3 regions of the Pseudomonas sp. AC239 genome follow, and region 1 is predicted to be linked to each of the others. Evidence: predicted binding sites of a transcription regulator. Region 1 holds the regulator's gene; each other region holds the start of a gene.
What was found. The regulator sigma-54, encoded in region 1, starts transcription at its own class of promoters, with help from an activator protein. The targets are predictions, from matches to a motif close to ANTGGCATNNANNTTGCTNT.
Positions count from the first base shown of each region.

Region 2: ACZ0AZ_RS16790 (flagellar hook-length control protein FliK) is a predicted target of sigma-54. The motif match lies at 2,761-2,780, and genes of this name have one in related genera.
Region 3: ACZ0AZ_RS04605 (pilin) is a predicted target of sigma-54. The motif match lies at 1,741-1,760, and genes of this name have one in related genera.

Region 1 covers NZ_OZ409864.1:2,922,075-2,928,340, forward strand. Annotated here, with positions in the region: gene ACZ0AZ_RS13140 (hypothetical protein) at 1-190, shown strand, start outside; gene ACZ0AZ_RS13145 (superoxide dismutase) at 192-803, shown strand; gene ACZ0AZ_RS13150 (ZIP family metal transporter) at 833-1,726, shown strand; gene ACZ0AZ_RS13155 (HPr family phosphocarrier protein) at 1,821-2,096, opposite strand; gene rapZ (RNase adapter RapZ) at 2,112-2,969, opposite strand; gene ptsN (PTS IIA-like nitrogen regulatory protein PtsN) at 2,972-3,436, opposite strand; gene hpf (ribosome hibernation-promoting factor, HPF/YfiA family) at 3,449-3,757, opposite strand; gene ACZ0AZ_RS13175 (RNA polymerase factor sigma-54) at 3,831-5,321, opposite strand; gene lptB (LPS export ABC transporter ATP-binding protein) at 5,488-6,213, opposite strand; gene lptA (lipopolysaccharide transport periplasmic protein LptA) at 6,213-6,266, opposite strand, start outside.
Region 2 covers NZ_OZ409864.1:3,684,613-3,690,878, forward strand. Annotated here, with positions in the region: gene fliJ (flagellar export protein FliJ) at 1-128, shown strand, start outside; gene ACZ0AZ_RS16775 (STAS domain-containing protein) at 320-625, shown strand; gene ACZ0AZ_RS16780 (ATP-binding SpoIIE family protein phosphatase) at 631-2,334, shown strand; gene ACZ0AZ_RS16785 (Hpt domain-containing protein) at 2,365-2,712, shown strand; gene ACZ0AZ_RS16790 (flagellar hook-length control protein FliK) at 2,818-4,185, shown strand; gene fliL (flagellar basal body-associated protein FliL) at 4,399-4,902, shown strand; gene fliM (flagellar motor switch protein FliM) at 4,912-5,880, shown strand; gene fliN (flagellar motor switch protein FliN) at 5,936-6,266, shown strand, end outside.
Region 3 covers NZ_OZ409864.1:1,004,069-1,010,334, forward strand. Annotated here, with positions in the region: gene ACZ0AZ_RS04590 (DUF748 domain-containing protein) at 1-39, shown strand, start outside; gene ACZ0AZ_RS04595 (DUF2845 domain-containing protein) at 36-335, shown strand; gene ACZ0AZ_RS04600 (BON domain-containing protein) at 605-958, opposite strand; gene ACZ0AZ_RS04605 (pilin) at 1,257-1,694, opposite strand; gene pilB (type IV-A pilus assembly ATPase PilB) at 1,921-3,621, shown strand; gene ACZ0AZ_RS04615 (type II secretion system F family protein) at 3,624-4,841, shown strand; gene ACZ0AZ_RS04620 (prepilin peptidase) at 4,843-5,715, shown strand; gene coaE (dephospho-CoA kinase) at 5,712-6,266, shown strand, end outside.

The DNA.
Region 1 (6,266 bases):
GACCATGCAGGACGAACGGCTGCGTCCGGCCCTGCGTGAATCGGCATTGCGCCAGAGCAGCAAGACTTACGTCGAACTGCTGAATTTCATCGGCGAGCACGGCGAATACCCGCGCACCCAGCGCCTGCTGCATCCGGACACCGGCAATGCTCGCCGCGCCTCAAATTCTCATCAGTATGGAGTCCATTGAAATGGCTTTTACCTTGCCTGCCTTGCCTTACGCCTACGATGCCCTCGAGCCGCACATCGATGCGCAGACCATGGAGATCCATTACACCAAGCATCACCAGACCTACATCAACAACCTCAACGCCGCCGTAGAAGGGACCGAGTTTGCTGAATGGCCGGTGGAAAAACTCGTCGCCAGCGTCCAGCAGCTGCCGGAAAAACTTCGCGCGGCGGTGATCAATCAGGGCGGCGGCCACGCCAACCATTCGCTGTTCTGGGAAGTGATGGTGCCCAACGGTGGCGGCAAGCCCAACGGCGCTCTGGCCAAGGCCATCGACGAGCAACTGGGCGGACTCGACAGTTTCAAGGAAGCCTTCACCAAGGCCGCGCTGACCCGTTTCGGCAGCGGTTGGGCGTGGCTGAGCGTCACCCCGGAGAAAAAACTGATCGTAGAAAGCAGCGGCAACCAGGACAGCCCGTTGATGAACGGCAATACCCCAATCCTCGGTCTCGACGTCTGGGAGCACGCCTACTACTTGCGCTACCAGAACCGTCGCCCGGAATACATCAGCGCGTTCTACAACGTGATCAACTGGCCGGAAGTTGCTGCGCGCTATCAGGCCGCGCTGGTTTAAGCCTTCCATAAAAACAATCAGGGCTGAGTATGGGCACGGAAACACTGGCGATTGGCAGCGGGCGCATGTTTCGTTACGCGGTGGGTTCACTGTTGCTGTTGGCGGGGATGACTTTACTGGTCGCCCACGGTTTGCAATGGCTGAATCTGGAACCGAGGCTGTTGCGCGCCTTGCAGGGCGGTGCCATCTGCGCATTGGGTACGGCGCTTGGCGCGGTGCCAGTGCTGGTGATCCGGCGCATGCCGCAGGCACTCAGCGACACCTTGCTGGGATTTGGTGCCGGGGTGATGCTGGCGGCGACCGCATTTTCGTTGATCGTGCCGGGGATTGCTGCGGCCGAAAGTCTTGGTCTGACGCCGTGGGCTGCCAGTGGCCTGATCTGTTTCGGCATCCTGCTCGGCGCGTTTGGCCTGTATCTGGTAGATCGCAGGGTTTCCGGTGCCTCGCCGGAGATGCTCGTCGGCACGCTCGACCATCCGGTGATTCCACCGCGAATCTGGCTGTTCGTGTTCGCCATCATTGCGCACAACATTCCCGAAGGTATGGCGGTCGGCGTATCTGCCGGCGGCGGCATGCCGGACGCCGACAGCCTGGCGATGGGCATCGCTCTGCAGGATGTGCCGGAAGGACTGGTGATTGCTTTGGTGCTGGCCGGGGCAGGAATGTCACGGGTCAGGGCGTTTCTGATCGGCGCGGCGTCGGGGTTGGTTGAGCCGGTGTTTGCGCTGTTGTGTGCGTGGCTAGTGAGTCTGGCTCAGGTACTGTTGCCGCTGGGACTGGCACTGGCGGCCGGGGCGATGTTGCTGGTAGTGACCCACGAAGTGATCCCGGAGTCGCGCCGTCACGGACATGACAAACTGGCGAGTCTTGGCTTGTTGATCGGGTTTTGTCTGATGATGGTGATGGATACGGCGTTGGGTTGAAAGAAGATCAAAAGGTCGCAGCCTGCGGCAGCTACCACCCTGGAATGCGTTTCCTGTAGGAGCTCCGCAGGCTGCGATCTTTTGACTTTGGCTATCAGCCACCTTCGTCGAAGTAGTTGTTGATCAACGCTACCAGCGCATCCATGGCTTCCTGCTCTTGATGCCCTTCAGTACTCAAATAAATTTTGGTGCCCTTGCCCGCCGCGAGCATCATCATTGCCATGATGCTCTTGCCGTCGACAGTCGTTTCAGGTGTGCGTCCCACTCGGATCGTGCAGTCTGGATACTGACCCGCCACGCCGACAAATTTGGCCGATGCCCGGGCATGCAGACCCAGTTTATTGATGATTTCGATTTCACGAGCAGGCATCGCGGTGTGGATCCTTTAGGTGAGGTCGCGGTGGCGAACCTGGACGTTCTTCAGGGTTTTCTGCAGGGCCTGACCCAAACGTTCGGTCAGGTAGACGGAGCGGTGGTGCCCGCCGGTGCAGCCGATGGCAATGGTCACGTAGGCGCGGTTGCTGGCGGCAAAACGTGGCAGCCACTTGTTCAGGTAGGCGTAGATGTCCTGATACATTTCTTCGACATCCGGCTGCTGCGCCAGGTACTCGGCCACCGGTGCATCAAGGCCCGATTGCGCGCGCAGCTCCGGTTTCCAGTACGGATTGGGCAGGCAGCGCACATCGAAGACCAGATCGGCATCGACCGGCATGCCGCGCTTGAAGCCAAATGATTCAACCAGAAACGCCGTGCCGGGCTCAGGCTGATTCAACAGACGCAACTTCAGGGTATCGCGCAGTTGATACAGATTCAGGCTGGTGGTGTTGATTTTCAGGTCAGCCAGATCGGCGATCGGGCCGAGCAGGGCGGTTTCATCGTGAATCGCCTCGGCCAGCGAGCGATTGGCGTTGCTCAGCGGGTGACGACGACGGGTCTCGGAAAAACGCTTGAGCAGGGTTTCTTCATCGGCGTCCAGGTACAGCACATCGCACTTGATATGCTTGGCACGCACGTCTTCGAGCAACTCAGGGAAGCGTGACAGATGGCTGGGCAGGTTGCGCGCATCGATCGACACGGCGACCAGCGGCTGCGCCAGTTCCGTGTGAATCAGCGCCCGCTCGGCCAGTTCCGGCAGCAAACCGGCCGGCAGATTGTCGATGCAGTAGTAGCCGTTGTCCTCAAGGACATTCAGGGCGGTACTTTTGCCCGAGCCCGAACGGCCACTGACGATGATCAAGCGCATGATTAGTGCCCGTTCTGCTCGTCCAGCACAACCTGGTACAAGGCTTCGTTGCTCGCGGCGCTGCGCAGTTTTTCGCGCACTTCCTTGCGGTCGAGCATGCTGGCGATCTGGCGCAGCAACTCCAGATGCGCATCAGTCGCGGCCTCCGGGACCAGCAGCACGAAGAGCAGGTCGACCGGGGCGCCGTCGATGGCGTCGAAATCGATCGGGGCTTCCAGGTGCAGCAGGGCGCTGACTGGCGCCGTGCAGCCCTTGAGGCGGCAATGGGGAATGGCGATGCCGTTGCCGAAACCGGTGGAACCGAGTTTTTCACGGGCGATCAGCGCCTCGAAGACATCCTGCATCGCCAGATCCGGCACTTCGCGGTGGATCAGGTTGGCAATCTGTTCGAGGGCTTTTTTCTTGCTGCCGCCCGGCGCGTTCACTTGGGAACGGCCGGGGGTCAGGATGGTTTCAAGTCGGATCATGGGATAGGGGTGTTAACGACCGGTTGCGCCCTGGAGGAGGCTCTGGGTCTTTTCCTTATGCTTTTTGAGTTGGCGATCCAGCTTGTCGGTGAGTGAGTCGATCGCAGCGTACATGTCAGTATCTTCTGCGTTGGCGACCACTTCGCTGCCGGGGATATGCAAGGTGGCTTCGATCTTCTGCTTCAGCTTTTCGACGCACATCGTGACTTGCACGTTGGTGATCTTGTCGAAATGTCGCTCCAGTCGTTGGAGTTTTTCCTCGATGTAGGAACGCAGAGGTTGGGTCACTTCCAGTTGGTGTCCACTGATGTTGACTTGCATACAGCTTCTCCTTCGTTGCCAGTGCATAAAGCGGCAGGCCGAAAAGCCTGCCACTGGAACGCTGTAACGTGGCTTACATCAACCGCTTGCGTTCGCTCGAAGGCGCGATTCCGAGGGATTCGCGGTACTTGGCGACGGTGCGGCGAGCCACCTGAATGCCTTGTGCCTCCAGTAAACCAGCGATCTTGCTGTCACTCAACGGCTTTTTCTGATTTTCCGCGGCGACCAGTTTCTTGATGATCGCGCGGATCGCTGTGGACGAGCATTCGCCGCCTTCGGAGGTGCTGACGTGGCTGGAGAAAAAGTATTTCAGCTCATAAATACCGCGCGGGGTATGCATGAATTTTTGCGTGGTTACCCGGGAAATCGTTGATTCGTGCATGCCGACCGCTTCGGCGATGTCATGCAATACCAGCGGCTTCATCGCTTCGTCGCCGTATTCGAGGAAGCCGCGCTGATGTTCGACGATCTGCGTGGCCACTTTCATCAGGGTTTCGTTACGGCTTTGCAGGCTCTTGATGAACCAGCGGGCTTCCTGCAACTGATTGCGCATGAAAGTGTTGTCGGCGCTGGTGTCGGCACGCTTCACAAACCCGGCGTACTGGGCGTTGACGCGCAGACGTGGCACCGATTCCTGGTTCAGCTCGACCAGCCAGCGCTCGTTGTCCTTGCGCACGATCACATCGGGAATAACGTATTCGGCTTCGGTCGATTCGATCTGTGAGCCCGGACGCGGATTGAGGCTCTGCACCAGCTCGATGACCTGGCGCAACTCGTCTTCCTTGAGCTTCATGCGGCGCATCAACTGGCTGTAATCGCGGCTGCCGAGCAAGTCGATGTAATCGGTAACCAGACGCTTGGCTTCGCTCAGCCACGGCGTCTTGGCTGGCAGTTGGCGCAGTTGCAGAAGCAGGCATTCGCCGAGGTTGCGTGCGCCGATCCCGGCGGGTTCGAATTGCTGGATGCGATGCAGGACGGCTTCGATTTCATCGAGCTCGATGTCCAGTTCCGGATCGAATGCTTCGAGAATCTCTTCGAGCGTTTCGTCCAGGTAGCCCTGATTGTTGATGCAGTCGATCAGGGTCACGGCGATCAGGCGATCGGTGTCGGACATCGGTGCCAGGTTCAGTTGCCAGAGCAGATGGCTCTGCAGACTCTCCCCGGCGGACGTGCGGGTGGTGAAATCCCATTCGTCGTCATCGCTGCTGGGCAGGCTGCTGGCGCTGGTCTGGTAGACGTCTTCCCAGGCGGTATCCACCGGCAATTCGTTGGGGATGCGCTCGTTCCACTCGCCATCCTCGAGGTTGTCCACCGTTGGGGCGGTTTCCTGATAGGAGGGTTCCTGAATCTCGGCGGGCTTCTGTTCGGCGTTGTCGGCCAGAGGATCGGCGTTGTCGAAGTCGTCGCCTTCTTCCTGGCGCTCGAGCATCGGATTGGATTCCAGAGCCTCCTGGATCTCCTGTTGCAGGTCCAGGGTCGACAATTGGAGCAGACGGATGGCCTGTTGCAGCTGCGGCGTCATCGTCAGCTGCTGGCCCATTCTCAAGACTAGCGATGGTTTCATGGCAGGGGCTTAACACCTTATTCGCCGGCGCTTTGCGCCATCCACTACAGGGCGCCGAAGCGCCAAACTTAAGCAAATTATATGCCTGAAACTGAAGTGTTTGCCTAGAGCGCTGTAACAATTAAAGCGGATAAATGCGCCTTGAATCGATACAGCGCTGTCGCGCTTACAGGCGGAACTCGTGACCCAGATACACTTCCTTGACCAGATCGTTGGCCAGGATGGTCTCGGCATCGCCTTCAGCGATCAATTGACCGTCGTTGACGATGTAAGCGGTTTCGCAGATATCCAGTGTCTCGCGGACGTTGTGGTCGGTGATCAGCACACCGATGCCCTTGGCCTTGAGGTGGTGAATGATCTGCTTGATGTCGCCCACCGAGATCGGGTCGACACCGGCGAACGGTTCGTCGAGCAGGATGAATTTCGGCGCAGTCGCCAACGCACGAGCGATTTCCACCCGGCGACGCTCACCACCGGAAAGGCTCATGCCAAGGTTGTCGCGGATGTGGCTGATGTGGAATTCCTGCAGCAGGCTTTCCAGCTCCTTGCGACGACCGGCCTTGTCCAGCTCCGGACGCGTCTCAAGAATCGCCATGATGTTGTCGGCAACCGACAGTTTGCGGAAGATCGACGCTTCTTGCGGCAAATAGCCGATACCGGCCTTGGCGCGGCCGTGCATTGGCTGGTGGCTGACGTCCAGGTCATCGATCAGCACACGGCCCTGATCCGCCTGCACCAGGCCGACGATCATGTAGAAGCACGTGGTCTTGCCGGCGCCGTTCGGGCCGAGCAAGCCGACGATCTGCCCGCTGTCGATCGACAGGCTGACGTCACGCACGACCTGGCGGCTTTTATAGGCCTTGGCCAGGTGCTGAGCTTTCAGAGTTGCCATTACTGGGATTTCTCTTCGGTTTTCTTCTTCGGCTGGATCACCATGTCGATGCG
Region 2 (6,266 bases), 760 kb from region 1:
CCCGCGTCGAGGGTTTGCGCAAACTGGTGCAGCGCTATCGTGACGAAGCGCAACGCCTGGAAGACAAGCGCGAGCAGAAGCTGCTCGATGAACTGTCGCAGCGGTTGCCACGGCGTGATGCCTTCTAAACCTCACCGCCAAACCCCTGTGGGAGTGAGCCTGCTCGCGAAAGCGCCGTGTCAGTCAATCCTGTATTCAACTGACAGAATGCCTTCGCGAGCAGGCTCGCTCCCACACTTGTTCCACCGTTGCGCCTTGCCCCAACCCTATCCAGCTGCTAAACCTTGTACAGGTTCGTCAATGACAAGGAAGCCAGTCAATGTCAGTTGTTACAGAAGTTTCACCGGATGGTCACAAGCTCACGATCGCGGTCAAAGGCCGGTTCGATTTCGGTCGCCATCAGGAATTTCGCGAGTCGTATGAGCGGCTCGACAAGAAACCCGAATCCATCGTGGTCGATCTCAAAGAGGCCACTTACCTCGACAGCTCGGCGCTGGGCATGCTGCTCCTGCTACGTGATCACGCCGGTGGCGACGAGTCGGATATCCGTGTCGTCAACAGCAGTTCCGATGTGAAGAAAATCCTCGCGATTTCCAACTTCGACAAACTCTTCGACATCAGTTGACGCCCATGCAGGCGCAAGAGCCGCTGACCATTCTTATCGCCGAAGACAGCGCCGCCGACCGGCTGCTGCTGTCGACCATCGTTCGCCGTCAGGGCCATCAGGTGCTGACGGCGGCCAATGGTGCCGACGCGGTCGAAACGTTCAAGGAGCAGCAGCCCGATCTGGTGTTGATGGACGCGCTGATGCCGGTGATGGACGGCTTCGAAGCGGCGCGGCAGATCAAGGCGCTGGCGGGTGAAGCGCTGGTGCCGATCATCTTCCTCACCTCGCTGACCGAGAGTGAGGCGCTGGCCCGTTGTCTCGAGGCCGGCGGCGACGACTTTCTGGCGAAGCCATACAACCAGGTGATCCTTGCCGCCAAAATCAAGGCGATGGATCGCTTGCGTCGTCTGCAGGCGACCGTTCTGCAACAGCGCGATCTCATCGCCAGGCATCACGACTATCTGCTCAACGAACAGCGCGTAGCCAAAGCGGTGTTCGACAAGGTCGCCCATTCCGGCTGCCTGAGTGCGCCGAACATCCGATACCTGCAATCGCCTTACGCGCTGTTCAATGGTGATTTGTTGCTCGCGGCGTACACGCCGGCCGGTGACATGCACGTCATGCTCGGCGATTTCACCGGCCATGGCCTGCCGGCAGCGGTGGGGGCGATGCCGCTGGCCGAAGTGTTCTACGGCATGACCGCCAAGGGCTACGGTCTGACCGAAACCCTGCGCGAGATGAACGCCAAGCTCAAGCGCATCCTGCCGGTGGACATGTTCTGCTGCGCCACGTTGCTCTGTCTGAGTTTCCAGAGCCGTTCGGTGGAGGTGTGGAACGGCGGCATGCCCGACGGTTACCTGCACCGCATGGCCAGCGGCGAGCGTGTGCCTTTGCCGGCGCGGCATTTGCCCCTGGGGATTCTCAGCGCGCAGGCCTTCGATGACCGTACGGATGTGTATCCGATGGCCGTGGATGACCGGGTGTTTCTGCTGTCGGACGGGGTGATCGATACCTGCGACACCAATGACCAGTTGTTCGGCGTCGAACGCTTGCAGCAGGTCTTTGCTGCCAACCGTGAACCGGATCGGCTGTTCGAGGACATCGAACAGGCGCTGCGCGATTTTCGCGGACAGGCCCGTGATGACGTAAGCATGGTTGAGGTCAGCCTGCTCGTGTCAATGCAGGTCCACGGCGCGGCGCCGGTGTATTCCGACAGCGGCCAGTCGTGCCCGCTGGACTGGTCGGCGAGTTTCGAGTTTCGCGGCGCCACGCTCAGGCGCTTCAATCCGTTGCCGTTTCTTTTGCAACTGCTGCTCGAAGTACATGGCCTGCGTCCGCAAAGCGGGGCGTTGTACAGCGTGCTCGCCGAGTTGTATTCCAATGCGCTGGAGCATGGCGTGCTGGGGCTCGACTCCAGTCTCAAGCGCGATGCGACAGGGTTTGCCCAGTACTATGAAATGCGCGCGGCGCGGCTGGAAGCGCTGCAAGACGGTTTCGTGCGGGTGCATCTGCAGGTCCAGCCGCAGGGCGAGGGCGGGCGCCTGGTGATCCGCGTCGAGGACAGCGGCAAAGGTTTTGATGTGGCGCGGATCATGGAGCGGCCGCTGGATAACGTCCGCTTGTCGGGACGCGGTATCAGCCTCATCCGGCAACTGGGGCGCAACGCCAGCTGGTCGGACCAAGGTCGTAGTGCCAGCGTGGAGTTTTTCTGGGAGATTGAGGCATAATCCGCCCATTCTTGATCAAGGAGTGAGCAAGTGACAAACCCACATGTAGATCGCGAAGTCCTCGATACTTTGCGCGAGGTGATGGAGGACGGCTATACGGAATTGCTGGAGACTTTTCTGGCAGATTCGCAAAGCCGCCTGCACGAGTTGCAGGACAGCACCAGCGTCAAAGTGCTTTCCGATGTAGCGCATAGCTTCAAGGGCAGCGCCAGCAACATGGGCGCGGTTCGACTGGCCGAGTTGTGCCAGGACCTGGAGTCGAACGCCAAGGACAAAAGTCCGGAAGCGCTCGCTCAACTGGTGGCCGATATCCATTCCGAATTCGCCGAAGTACGCCCGTTGTACGAAAGCGAAAAGCACCACGCCCACATCCACTGAAGCTGCCGTCCGGCGCTTTTCGCAAGTGTCTGGCCAAACTGGCCCGGCACTTGCAGTCATCTTGCTCAACTGTACCTACGATCCCAGTGCAGCGGAGACCGTGTCATGCCTGCGACCCCCAACATTCTTCTTCAGACCGCCGCTCAGGCCAAGGCGCAAGCCGCCTCTGCCAAATCGTCGGCAATGGCCGCAGACGCCGGGGACAAGGCTTCCAGCTTCGCCAAAGTGTTTGCCGATCAAGCGCCGGCCAAGCCTGCCGTCAGCGCTGACAATTCAGTCAAACCGGCACGCGATAAGGTCGCTGATAGCAGCGCCAAAAAGGATATCGGCAAAGACCAGTCTGCCGCGCCCGAGCCAGCGGTTGCCGATAGCGGCAAAGCGTTGCCTGCCGATAAAGCGGCGGCGAGCGACGACGCGACTGCCACCGTCGATGACACCGCTGAAACCGCACAGACTCCTGTGGCCGATGCCGCGCCTGTAGACCCTGCGCTTGATCCGGCCTTGGCGCAAGTCGTCCAGCCATTGGTGGCAACGCCTGTGGTGCAGGCCCCGGTAGTCGCAACGCCAGCCCAGCCGGAAGCTGAAACGCCTGCCTTGGTCGCCTTGCCGGGCATGGTCAAAGATCCGGCGGCCACCGACAGCGATTTCGATCCTTCTGCTGATCCGCTCGATTCGCTGCCGGCCGTGCGCATGGCGATGGAGCAGGGCGGGCATATTTCTGCCGCCAGCCAGGCGCAACCGAAAGCCACGCCTGCTCAAGCTCAGGCTGACGGCGAATTGACCGCCGCGCAGAACTTCGCTGCCGGCATGGCCAGCATGCTCGATGTGCAAGCCGACAAGGACAGCACCAGTCAGGGCGGCGAAAAAGCCTTCAGCGGGTTGATCGATGATGGTCTGAAGGATTTGAAATCCGCCACCAGCGACACCCGTGTCGATGACTTCGCCAACCGTCTGGCGGCACTGACCCAGGCCGCTACGCCGAAAACCGCGAACGCGCTGCCGGTGAATCAGCCGATCGCCATGCACCAGAGCGGCTGGACCGAAGAAGTGGTCAACCGCGTCATGTACCTGTCCAGCGTCAACCTGAAGGCCGCCGACATTCAGTTGCAGCCGGCGGAGCTGGGGCGTCTGGATATCCGCGTGAACATGGTTCCCGATCAGCAGACCCAGGTCACCTTCATGAGCGCGCACCCGAGCGTGCGCGAAGCGCTCGACAGCCAGATGCATCGCCTGCGCGACATGTTCAACCAGCAGGGCATGGGCCAGGTCGACGTCAATGTCGCCGACCAGAACCGTGGCTGGCAGGGCCACCAAGGGCAGGAGCAGGCGCAGCAGGGCCAGAGTGGCCGGACCAGCGCTGCGGGTGGTCGCCTTGATTCGGTGGATGAAGAATTGGCACCGGTTACTGCCGCTGAAGTGGCGGCGCAGACCACCAGCGTCATCGGCACCAGCGCGGTCGATTATTACGCCTGACGCAACGCAATACCCAATGTGGGAGCGAGCCTGCTCGCGAATACGGTGTGACATTCAACCTATATGTTGACTGACACATTGCTTTCGCGAGCAGGCTCGCTCCCACGTTTGTTCATGGCGCCGTTCAGATGACGCGCCGACATTTCTGGCATAACACTTGCTCTTGCCTTGCCGTGCGACTGTGAAACCCCCGATTAGTGACGGATTATTGGCATGGCGAAGAGCGAAGCTGCAGCAGTAAAAGACCCCGCAACCAAAGGCAAACTCAAGCTGATCATCGTGATCGTGCTGGCGTTGCTGGTGGCCATTGGTGCATCCGTCGGGGCGACCTGGTTCTTCATGCACGGCGCGCAGAGCAAGCCTGCCGAGGCCGCTGAAGCTGCGCCGGTCGGCAAGCAGGCGGCGATTTTCGAGCCGATGGCGCCGGCCTTCGTTGCCAACTACAACCAGAACGGCCGCCAGCGCTACATGCAGGTGAGCATCACCATGCTGGCGCGTAATCAGGCCGATCTGGACGCGCTCAAAGTGCACATGCCGGTTATCCGCAACAACCTGGTAATGCTCTTCTCCGGTCAGGATTTCGCCACGCTGGCGACCCCGGTCGGGCAGGAGATGTTGCGCCAGAAGGCCACCGCCAGCGTCCAGGAAGTGGCGCAGAAAGAACTGGGCAAAGTGGTCATCGAACAGTTGCTTTTCACTAATTTCGTACTGCAGTAGGAACACGACATGGCCGTGCAGGATCTGCTGTCCCAGGATGAAATCGATGCGCTGTTGCATGGCGTCGATGATGGTCTGGTACAGACCGATAATGCTGCCGAACCCGGCAGTGTCAAAAGCTACGACCTGACCAGCCAGGATCGCATCGTCCGTGGACGCATGCCGACGCTGGAAATGATCAACGAGCGTTTCGCCCGCTACACCCGCATCAGCATGTTCAACATGCTGCGCCGCTCGGCGGACGTGGCTGTCGGTGGCGTGCAGGTGATGAAGTTCGGCGAATACGTGCACTCGCTGTACGTGCCGACCAGCCTCAACCTGGTCAAGATCAAACCGCTGCGCGGCACCGCGCTGTTCATCCTCGACGCCAAGCTGGTGTTCAAGCTGGTGGACAACTTCTTCGGCGGCGACGGCCGTCACGCCAAGATCGAAGGGCGTGAATTCACCCCGACCGAACTGCGCGTAGTGCGCATGGTGCTCGAGCAGGCTTTCGTCGATCTGAAAGAAGCCTGGCAGGCGATCATGGAAGTCAACTTCGAGTACATCAACTCGGAAGTGAACCCGGCCATGGCCAACATCGTCGGCCCGAGCGAAGCGATTGTGGTCTCCACCTTCCATATCGAACTCGATGGCGGCGGCGGCGATCTGCACGTGACCATGCCGTACTCGATGATCGAGCCGGTGCGCGAGATGCTCGACGCCGGTTTCCAGTCCGACCTCGACGATCAGGACGAGCGCTGGGTCAACGCGCTGCGCCAGGACGTGCTCGATGTCGACGTGCCCATCGGTGCCACCGTGGCCCGCCGCCAGTTGAAGCTGCGCGACATCCTGCACATGCAACCGGGCGATGTGATCCCGGTCGAGATGCCGGAAGACATGATCATGCGCGCCAACGGCGTGCCGGCCTTCAAGGTCAAGATGGGCTCGCACAAAGGCAACCTCGCGTTGCAAGTGATCGAGCCGATCGAGCGTCGCTGAGGCGGCGCCTTTCACCCCCGTATTTAACCGAATTGTTGCCCGCCGAGGACACATGATGAACGACGATATGAACGCGCAGGACGATCAGGCACTGGCCGATGAATGGGCTGCGGCCCTGGAAGAAACCGGTGATGCCGGCCAGGCTGACATCGATGCACTGCTGGCCGCCGACGCCGGTACTTCCAGCTCCAACCGTCTGCCGATGGAAGAGTTTGGCAGCGTGCCGAAGAACAATGATCCGGTGACCCTCGACGGTCCGAATCTGGACGTGATCCTCGACATCCCGGTGTCGATCTCGATGGAAGTCGGCAGCACCGACATCAATATCCGCAACCTGCTGCAACTCAACCAGGGTTCGGTGATCGAGCTTGATCGGCTGGCCGGTG
Region 3 (6,266 bases), 1.9 Mb from region 1:
GGCCGCGTGGTCACGCAAATGCACCTGGATGCCGAATGACCGTGCGTAACTGGCTGGCCGTGCTCGCGCTGACGTGCGCTGCTGGCCACGCGTCGGCCTCGGATACCTTGCGCTGCGGCAGCCAGTTGATCAGCCTTGGCGACCGCGCCAGCGAGGTGCTGCAAAAATGTGGCGAGCCGGTGAGCCGTGACGTGCTTGGCTACAAGCGCAGTGCCAATCGCCGCGAGGAGTTTCAGGTCGAGGAATGGACCTACGGCCCGAACAATGGCATGTACCAATATCTGCGCTTCGAAGGCAATCGCCTGCGGCAGATCAACAGCAAACGCGGTAACTGATCAACATATCGTCCCTCTGTAGGAGTGAGCCTGCTCGCGATGGCGGTCTGTCAGTCAACAATGAATCAACTGACAGACCGCCATCGCGAGCAGGCTCACTCCGACATTTGTTTTGTGTGAACCCTGAAATAGAACAGGCCCCGACACAAGTGCCGGGGCCTGTAATGGTCACATCCGTGTCACCGTTCGCATGAACTCTAAAGTTGCGGCAGACGTATTACTCGGCCCGTCTGTCGCGTCTTCTCCCGGTTCAGGCGAGAAGTCTTGCCTTACTCGGCTTTCAGGCCGTCAGCGGATACCGCTTTAACGCCTTTGATTTTCTTGGTGATGTTCACAGCGGTGGTTTTCTGAGCTTCGGTAACAGCTACGTCAGAAGACAGGGAAACTACGCCTTTGTTGGTTTCGACTTTGATGTCGGTGCCTGGAATACCTTTTTCGGTAACCAGATCGCTTTTCACTTTGGTGGTGATCCAGGTGTCGGAAGTAGCTTCTTTAGCCTTGGTAACTTCACCAGCAGCCAGAACCATTGGCGCTTGGGTAGCCTGAGCGGACTGGGCGAAAGCGCCACCAGCCATGGTCAGGGTCAGAGCGGTAGCAGCGGCAGTGATAGCGAACTTCTTCATACGAGTAACTCCTGTTTTTACTGGAAGTCTGCTGTAACGCTTGTCAGCAGGGTTACCGGAGTTATTGCGAACGCTGTGCCAACTTTTTCGTCCGCATAAAACCGTTTAAAAACAACATGTTATGAAAAACGCTAATTTTCATTTTCATGCAAAATGCATGACTCAACGCAATTTCGCATGCAAGTTGCGGTTTTTTGGAAAGTTCATAAGCTGCTGAAATTATTGGAGCTTTTGTGAAGCGATCGCAGATACAAAAATACCCCGCAATGCGGGGCATTCTGGTTATTCACCTTTGTGATTACGTACCGCTGGCCGTGCAACCGCGCGGAGAATAATCAGCGTTGACCGTCGTCGCACACGTCCAAACACCGGAGGTATTCCCCGTAGCCGCCCCGGAACGAGAAAGCGTAATGGTTTTACCTAACACCGGACCTGGTGCATTGAGCAGGGTGCAGGTAAGCGTTCCTTCGCCAGTCGCGGCTGTACCGGTAACTGCCAACGTACAGTTGGAAGTAGTAGTCGCACCATTAGCAACGTTGGCCAGAGTTGGAGCTGTGCCTTGATTGATCGTGTCCTCGAACGGCACTTTCAATGCACTAATCTCCGCCAGCCCCGCCGTCACCTTCGACCGCGCTTGATACTTCGAATACTGAGGCAAGGCGATAGTCGCCAGAATGCCGATGATCGCCACGACGATCAGCAGCTCGATCAATGTGAAACCTTGTTGTTTTTTCATAGACACGCTCCATGCATGAGTCGAAATCTCATGATCTGAACAAGGCTCAGCACAGCCCATGCCAACGCCTTTCAGACCCCGCCTGCTGGGCGCGCGCAATTTCCTGCGCCGTTTCCTACAACCCGCAACCGCACTATCTGACACTTTTTGTCACCTGCACCGGCCGTGTTTGGCGCTGCGACTTGACTAGGCTATAAGTCATGAACGGCAAGTGTGCGGAATCCCCATGAATGACATCGCTCTGAGCGGTCTGGCCAAGCAATTGGTCCAGGCCGAGTTGCTAACGGAAACAAGCGCCCGGCAATCCTGGGCACAGGCCCAGCGCAATCGCGTGTCGCTGGTGAATTATCTGGTGCACAACAAACTGGTCAACAGTCGACAGATCGCCGAGATCGCTTCGGAACACTTCGGCATGGCCCTGCTCGATCTCAACTGCCTCGACAAGGAGACCCAGCCCAAGGGGCTGGTCAGCGAAAAACTGGTTCGCCAGCATTGCGCCCTGCCCCTGTGGCGGCGCGGCAACAAACTGTTCGTAGGCCTATCCGACCCGAGCAATCAGCAGGCGATCAGCGACATCCAGTTCAGCACCGGCCTGAGCACCGAAGCGATTCTGGTCGAGGACGACAAGCTCAGCGACGCCATCGACAAGTTCTTCGACAGCCACGCCTCGGGTCTGGAAGACATGGCCGATGTCGATCTCGACGGGCTCGACGTCGAGTCCATCGATGACAGCAAACAGGACGTGATCGGCGGCCTCGATGCCGACGACGCCCCGGTCGTGCGTTTCGTGCACAAGATGCTGCTCGATGCGATCAAGAGCGGCTCCTCCGACCTGCATTTCGAACCCTACGAAAAAAACTATCGGGTGCGCATGCGCACCGACGGCATGCTGCGCGAGGTGGCCAAGCCGCCGATCCAGTTGGCCGGGCGCATTGCCGCTCGCCTGAAGGTGATGGCTAGTCTGGATATTTCCGAACGGCGCAAACCGCAGGACGGGCGGATCAAGATGCGCCTGTCGAAAAGCAAATCCATCGATTTCCGCGTCAACACCCTGCCGACCCTGTGGGGCGAAAAAGTGGTGATCCGGATTCTCGACCCGTCCAGTGCGCAAATGGGCATCGACGCCTTGGGTTACGAGGTAGAACAAAAGGCCTTGTACCTCGCCGCGCTGAAACAGCCGCAAGGAATGATTCTGGTCACCGGCCCCACCGGCTCCGGTAAAACCGTGTCGCTGTACACCGGGCTGAACATTCTCAACACCGTCGACATCAACATTTCCACCGCCGAAGATCCGGTGGAAATCAACATGGAAGGCATCAACCAGGTCAACGTCAATCCCCGCCAGGGGCTGGACTTTGCCCAGGCGCTGCGTTCGTTTCTGCGTCAGGACCCGGACGTGATCATGGTCGGTGAGATCCGCGACCTGGAAACCGCCGAGATCGCGATCAAGGCTGCGCAGACCGGCCACCTGGTGCTGTCGACCCTGCATACCAACAGCGCGGCGGAAACCCTCACGCGCCTGCACAACATGGGCATTCCCGGTTTCAACATTGCCACCTCGGTCAGCCTGATCATCGCCCAGCGCCTGGCGCGCAAATTGTGCGCACACTGCAAGCGGCCGCTGGAGATCCCGCACGAAACCTTGCTCAAGGAAGGCTTTTCCGAGGAACGCATCGGTCATTTCACGATCTACGAGCCGGTCGGTTGCGATCATTGCAATGGCGGTTACAAAGGACGCGTGGGGATTTATGAAGTGGTGAAGAACACACCGGACCTGCAACGGCTGATCATGGCCGAAGGCAATTCGCTGGAAATCGACATCCAGATGCGTCGCGACGGCTTCGCCGATCTGCGCACTTCCGGGCTGCACAAGGCCATGCAAGGCATCACCAGCCTTGAGGAAATCAACCGGGTCACCAAGGATTGAACATGGCGGTCAAGGCAGCGAAAGTCAGCGTTTACGCCTGGGAAGGCACGGACCGCAAAGGCAGCAAGGTCACGGGCGAGTTGAGCGGGCAGAACCCCGCACTGATCAAGGCGCAGCTGCGCAAACAAGGGATCAACCCGGGCAAGGTGCGCAAGAAATCCGCTTCCCTGCTGAGCTTGGGCAAACGTATCAAACCGCAGGACATCGCCCTGTTCACCCGGCAGATGGCAACGATGATGAAGGCCGGTGTACCGCTGTTGCAGTCCTTCGACATCATCGGCGAAGGCTTCGAAAACCCGGCCATGCGCAAACTGGTCGATGAGGTCAAACAGGAAGTTGCCGCCGGTAACAGCTTCGCCACCGCCCTGCGCAAGAAACCGCAATACTTCGACGAGTTGTACTGCAATCTGGTCGACGCCGGCGAACAGTCCGGCGCCCTCGACACCTTGCTCGAACGGGTCGCGACTTATAAGGAAAAAAGCGAAGCGCTCAAGGCCAAGATCAAAAAAGCCATGACTTACCCCACCGCCGTGGTGCTGGTGGCGGCGGTGGTGACCGGCATTCTGCTGGTCAAAGTGGTGCCGCAGTTCCAGTCGGTGTTTTCCGGCTTCGGCGCCGAGTTACCGGGCTTCACCCTGATGATCATCAGCCTGTCGGAGTTCATGCAGCAGTGGTGGTGGGCGATTCTTTTTGCCCTGGTGGCAGCCTTTTTCGGCCTTCGCCACGCATTGAAAACTTCACAAGCGCTGCGCGACCGGCGCGATGCCTGGCTGCTGAAGCTGCCGCTGGTGGGGACCTTGATGTACAAGTCCGCCGTCGCACGTTTTGCCCGCACCCTGTCGACCACTTTCGCCGCCGGAGTGCCGTTGGTGGAGGCGCTGGATTCGGTCGCCGGTGCCACCGGCAACGTGGTGTTCAAGCGCGCGGTGCTGCGCGTGCGGCAAGACGTCTCGACCGGCATGCAGCTGAATTTTTCGATGCGCAGCACCGGTGTGTTTCCGAACATGGCGGTGCAGATGACCGCCATCGGCGAGGAATCGGGCGCGCTGGATGACATGCTCGACAAGGTCGCCGGTTTTTATGAGGCGGAAGTCGATAACATGGTCGACAACCTCACCAGCCTGATGGAGCCGTTCATCATGGTGGTGCTGGGGGTCATCGTCGGTGGACTGGTGGTGGCCATGTACCTGCCGATCTTCCAACTCGGCTCAGCGATCTGACATGCCTATAGAAGAACTGTTTGCCGTGTATCCGCTGGTCTTTGTGGTCAGCGCGCTGCTGCTCGGGCTGGTGGTCGGCAGCTTCCTCAATGTTGTGGTCTGGCGCCTGCCGAAAATGCTCGAGCGCGACTGGCGCCAGCAAGCCCATGATGTGCTCGGCCTGCCCACTGAAACGCCGGTGCCGACCTACAACCTGATGCTGCCGCACTCCGCGTGCCCCCATTGCGGACACCGGATCCGCCCGTGGGAAAACATTCCGCTGCTCAGTTATCTGTACCTGCGCGGGCGCTGCTCGGCCTGTGCGGCGCCGATCAGCAAACGTTACCCGCTGACTGAACTCGCCTGCGGCCTGCTTTCTGCGTTCATCGCCTGGCATCTGGGCTTCGGCTGGCCGGCGGGGTTGCTGATCTTGCTGACGTGGGGCTTGCTGGCGATGAGTCTGATCGACTGCGAACATCAGCTGCTGCCCGATGTACTGGTGCTGCCGCTGCTGTGGCTGGGGCTGATCGTCAACAGCTTCGGCGTGTTCGTGGCGTTGCCCGATGCGTTGTGGGGCGCGGTCGCGGGTTATCTGGCGCTGTGGTCGGTGTTCTGGCTGTTCAAACTGCTCACCGGCAAGGACGGCATTGGTCATGGCGACTTCAAACTGCTGGCCTTGCTCGGCGCGTGGGGTGGCTGGCAGATTCTGCCGTTGACGATTTTGTTGTCATCGTTGGTTGGGGCGATTTTGGGCGTCGTCATGCTGCGTCTGCGCGCCCATGCAACCTCGACGCCGATCCCCTTCGGACCCTTTCTGGCAATTGCCGGCTGGATTGCCTTGCTCTGGGGTGGTCAAATAACCGACTTATATTGGCAGTCTGTCGGTTTGAAATGAATAACCCTGTGGAAAAACCCTGGATCCTCGGCCTGACCGGCGGCATCGGCAGCGGCAAGAGTGCAGCGGCGCAGCACTTCATCGATCTCGGTGTGCATGTGGTGGATGCCGATCATGCGGCGCGCTGGGTAGTCGAACCGGGGCGTCCGGCGCTGGCGAAAATCGCCGAGCACTTCGGTTCTGGCGTATTGCAGGCCGATGGCACGCTGAACCGTGCCGCCCTGCGCAAACTGATTTTTGAAGACCCGGAACAGCGACGTTGGCTCGAAGCGCTGTTGCATCCGTTGATCGGCGAGGAAATCGCTCATCACCTGGCGCAGGCAAAATCGCCTTACGCGATTCTGGTTTCACCGCTGCTGATCGAGTCCGGGCAATACGCGATGACTCAGCGCATTCTGGTCATCGATGCGCCGCAACAACTGCAGATCGAACGCACCTTGCAGCGTGACCAGACCAGCGAAGCGCAGGTGCAGGCGATCCTCAAGGCGCAATCGAGCCGTGAAGACCGCGTGAGCCGTGCCGACGACGTTATCGTCAATGACCGCAATCTC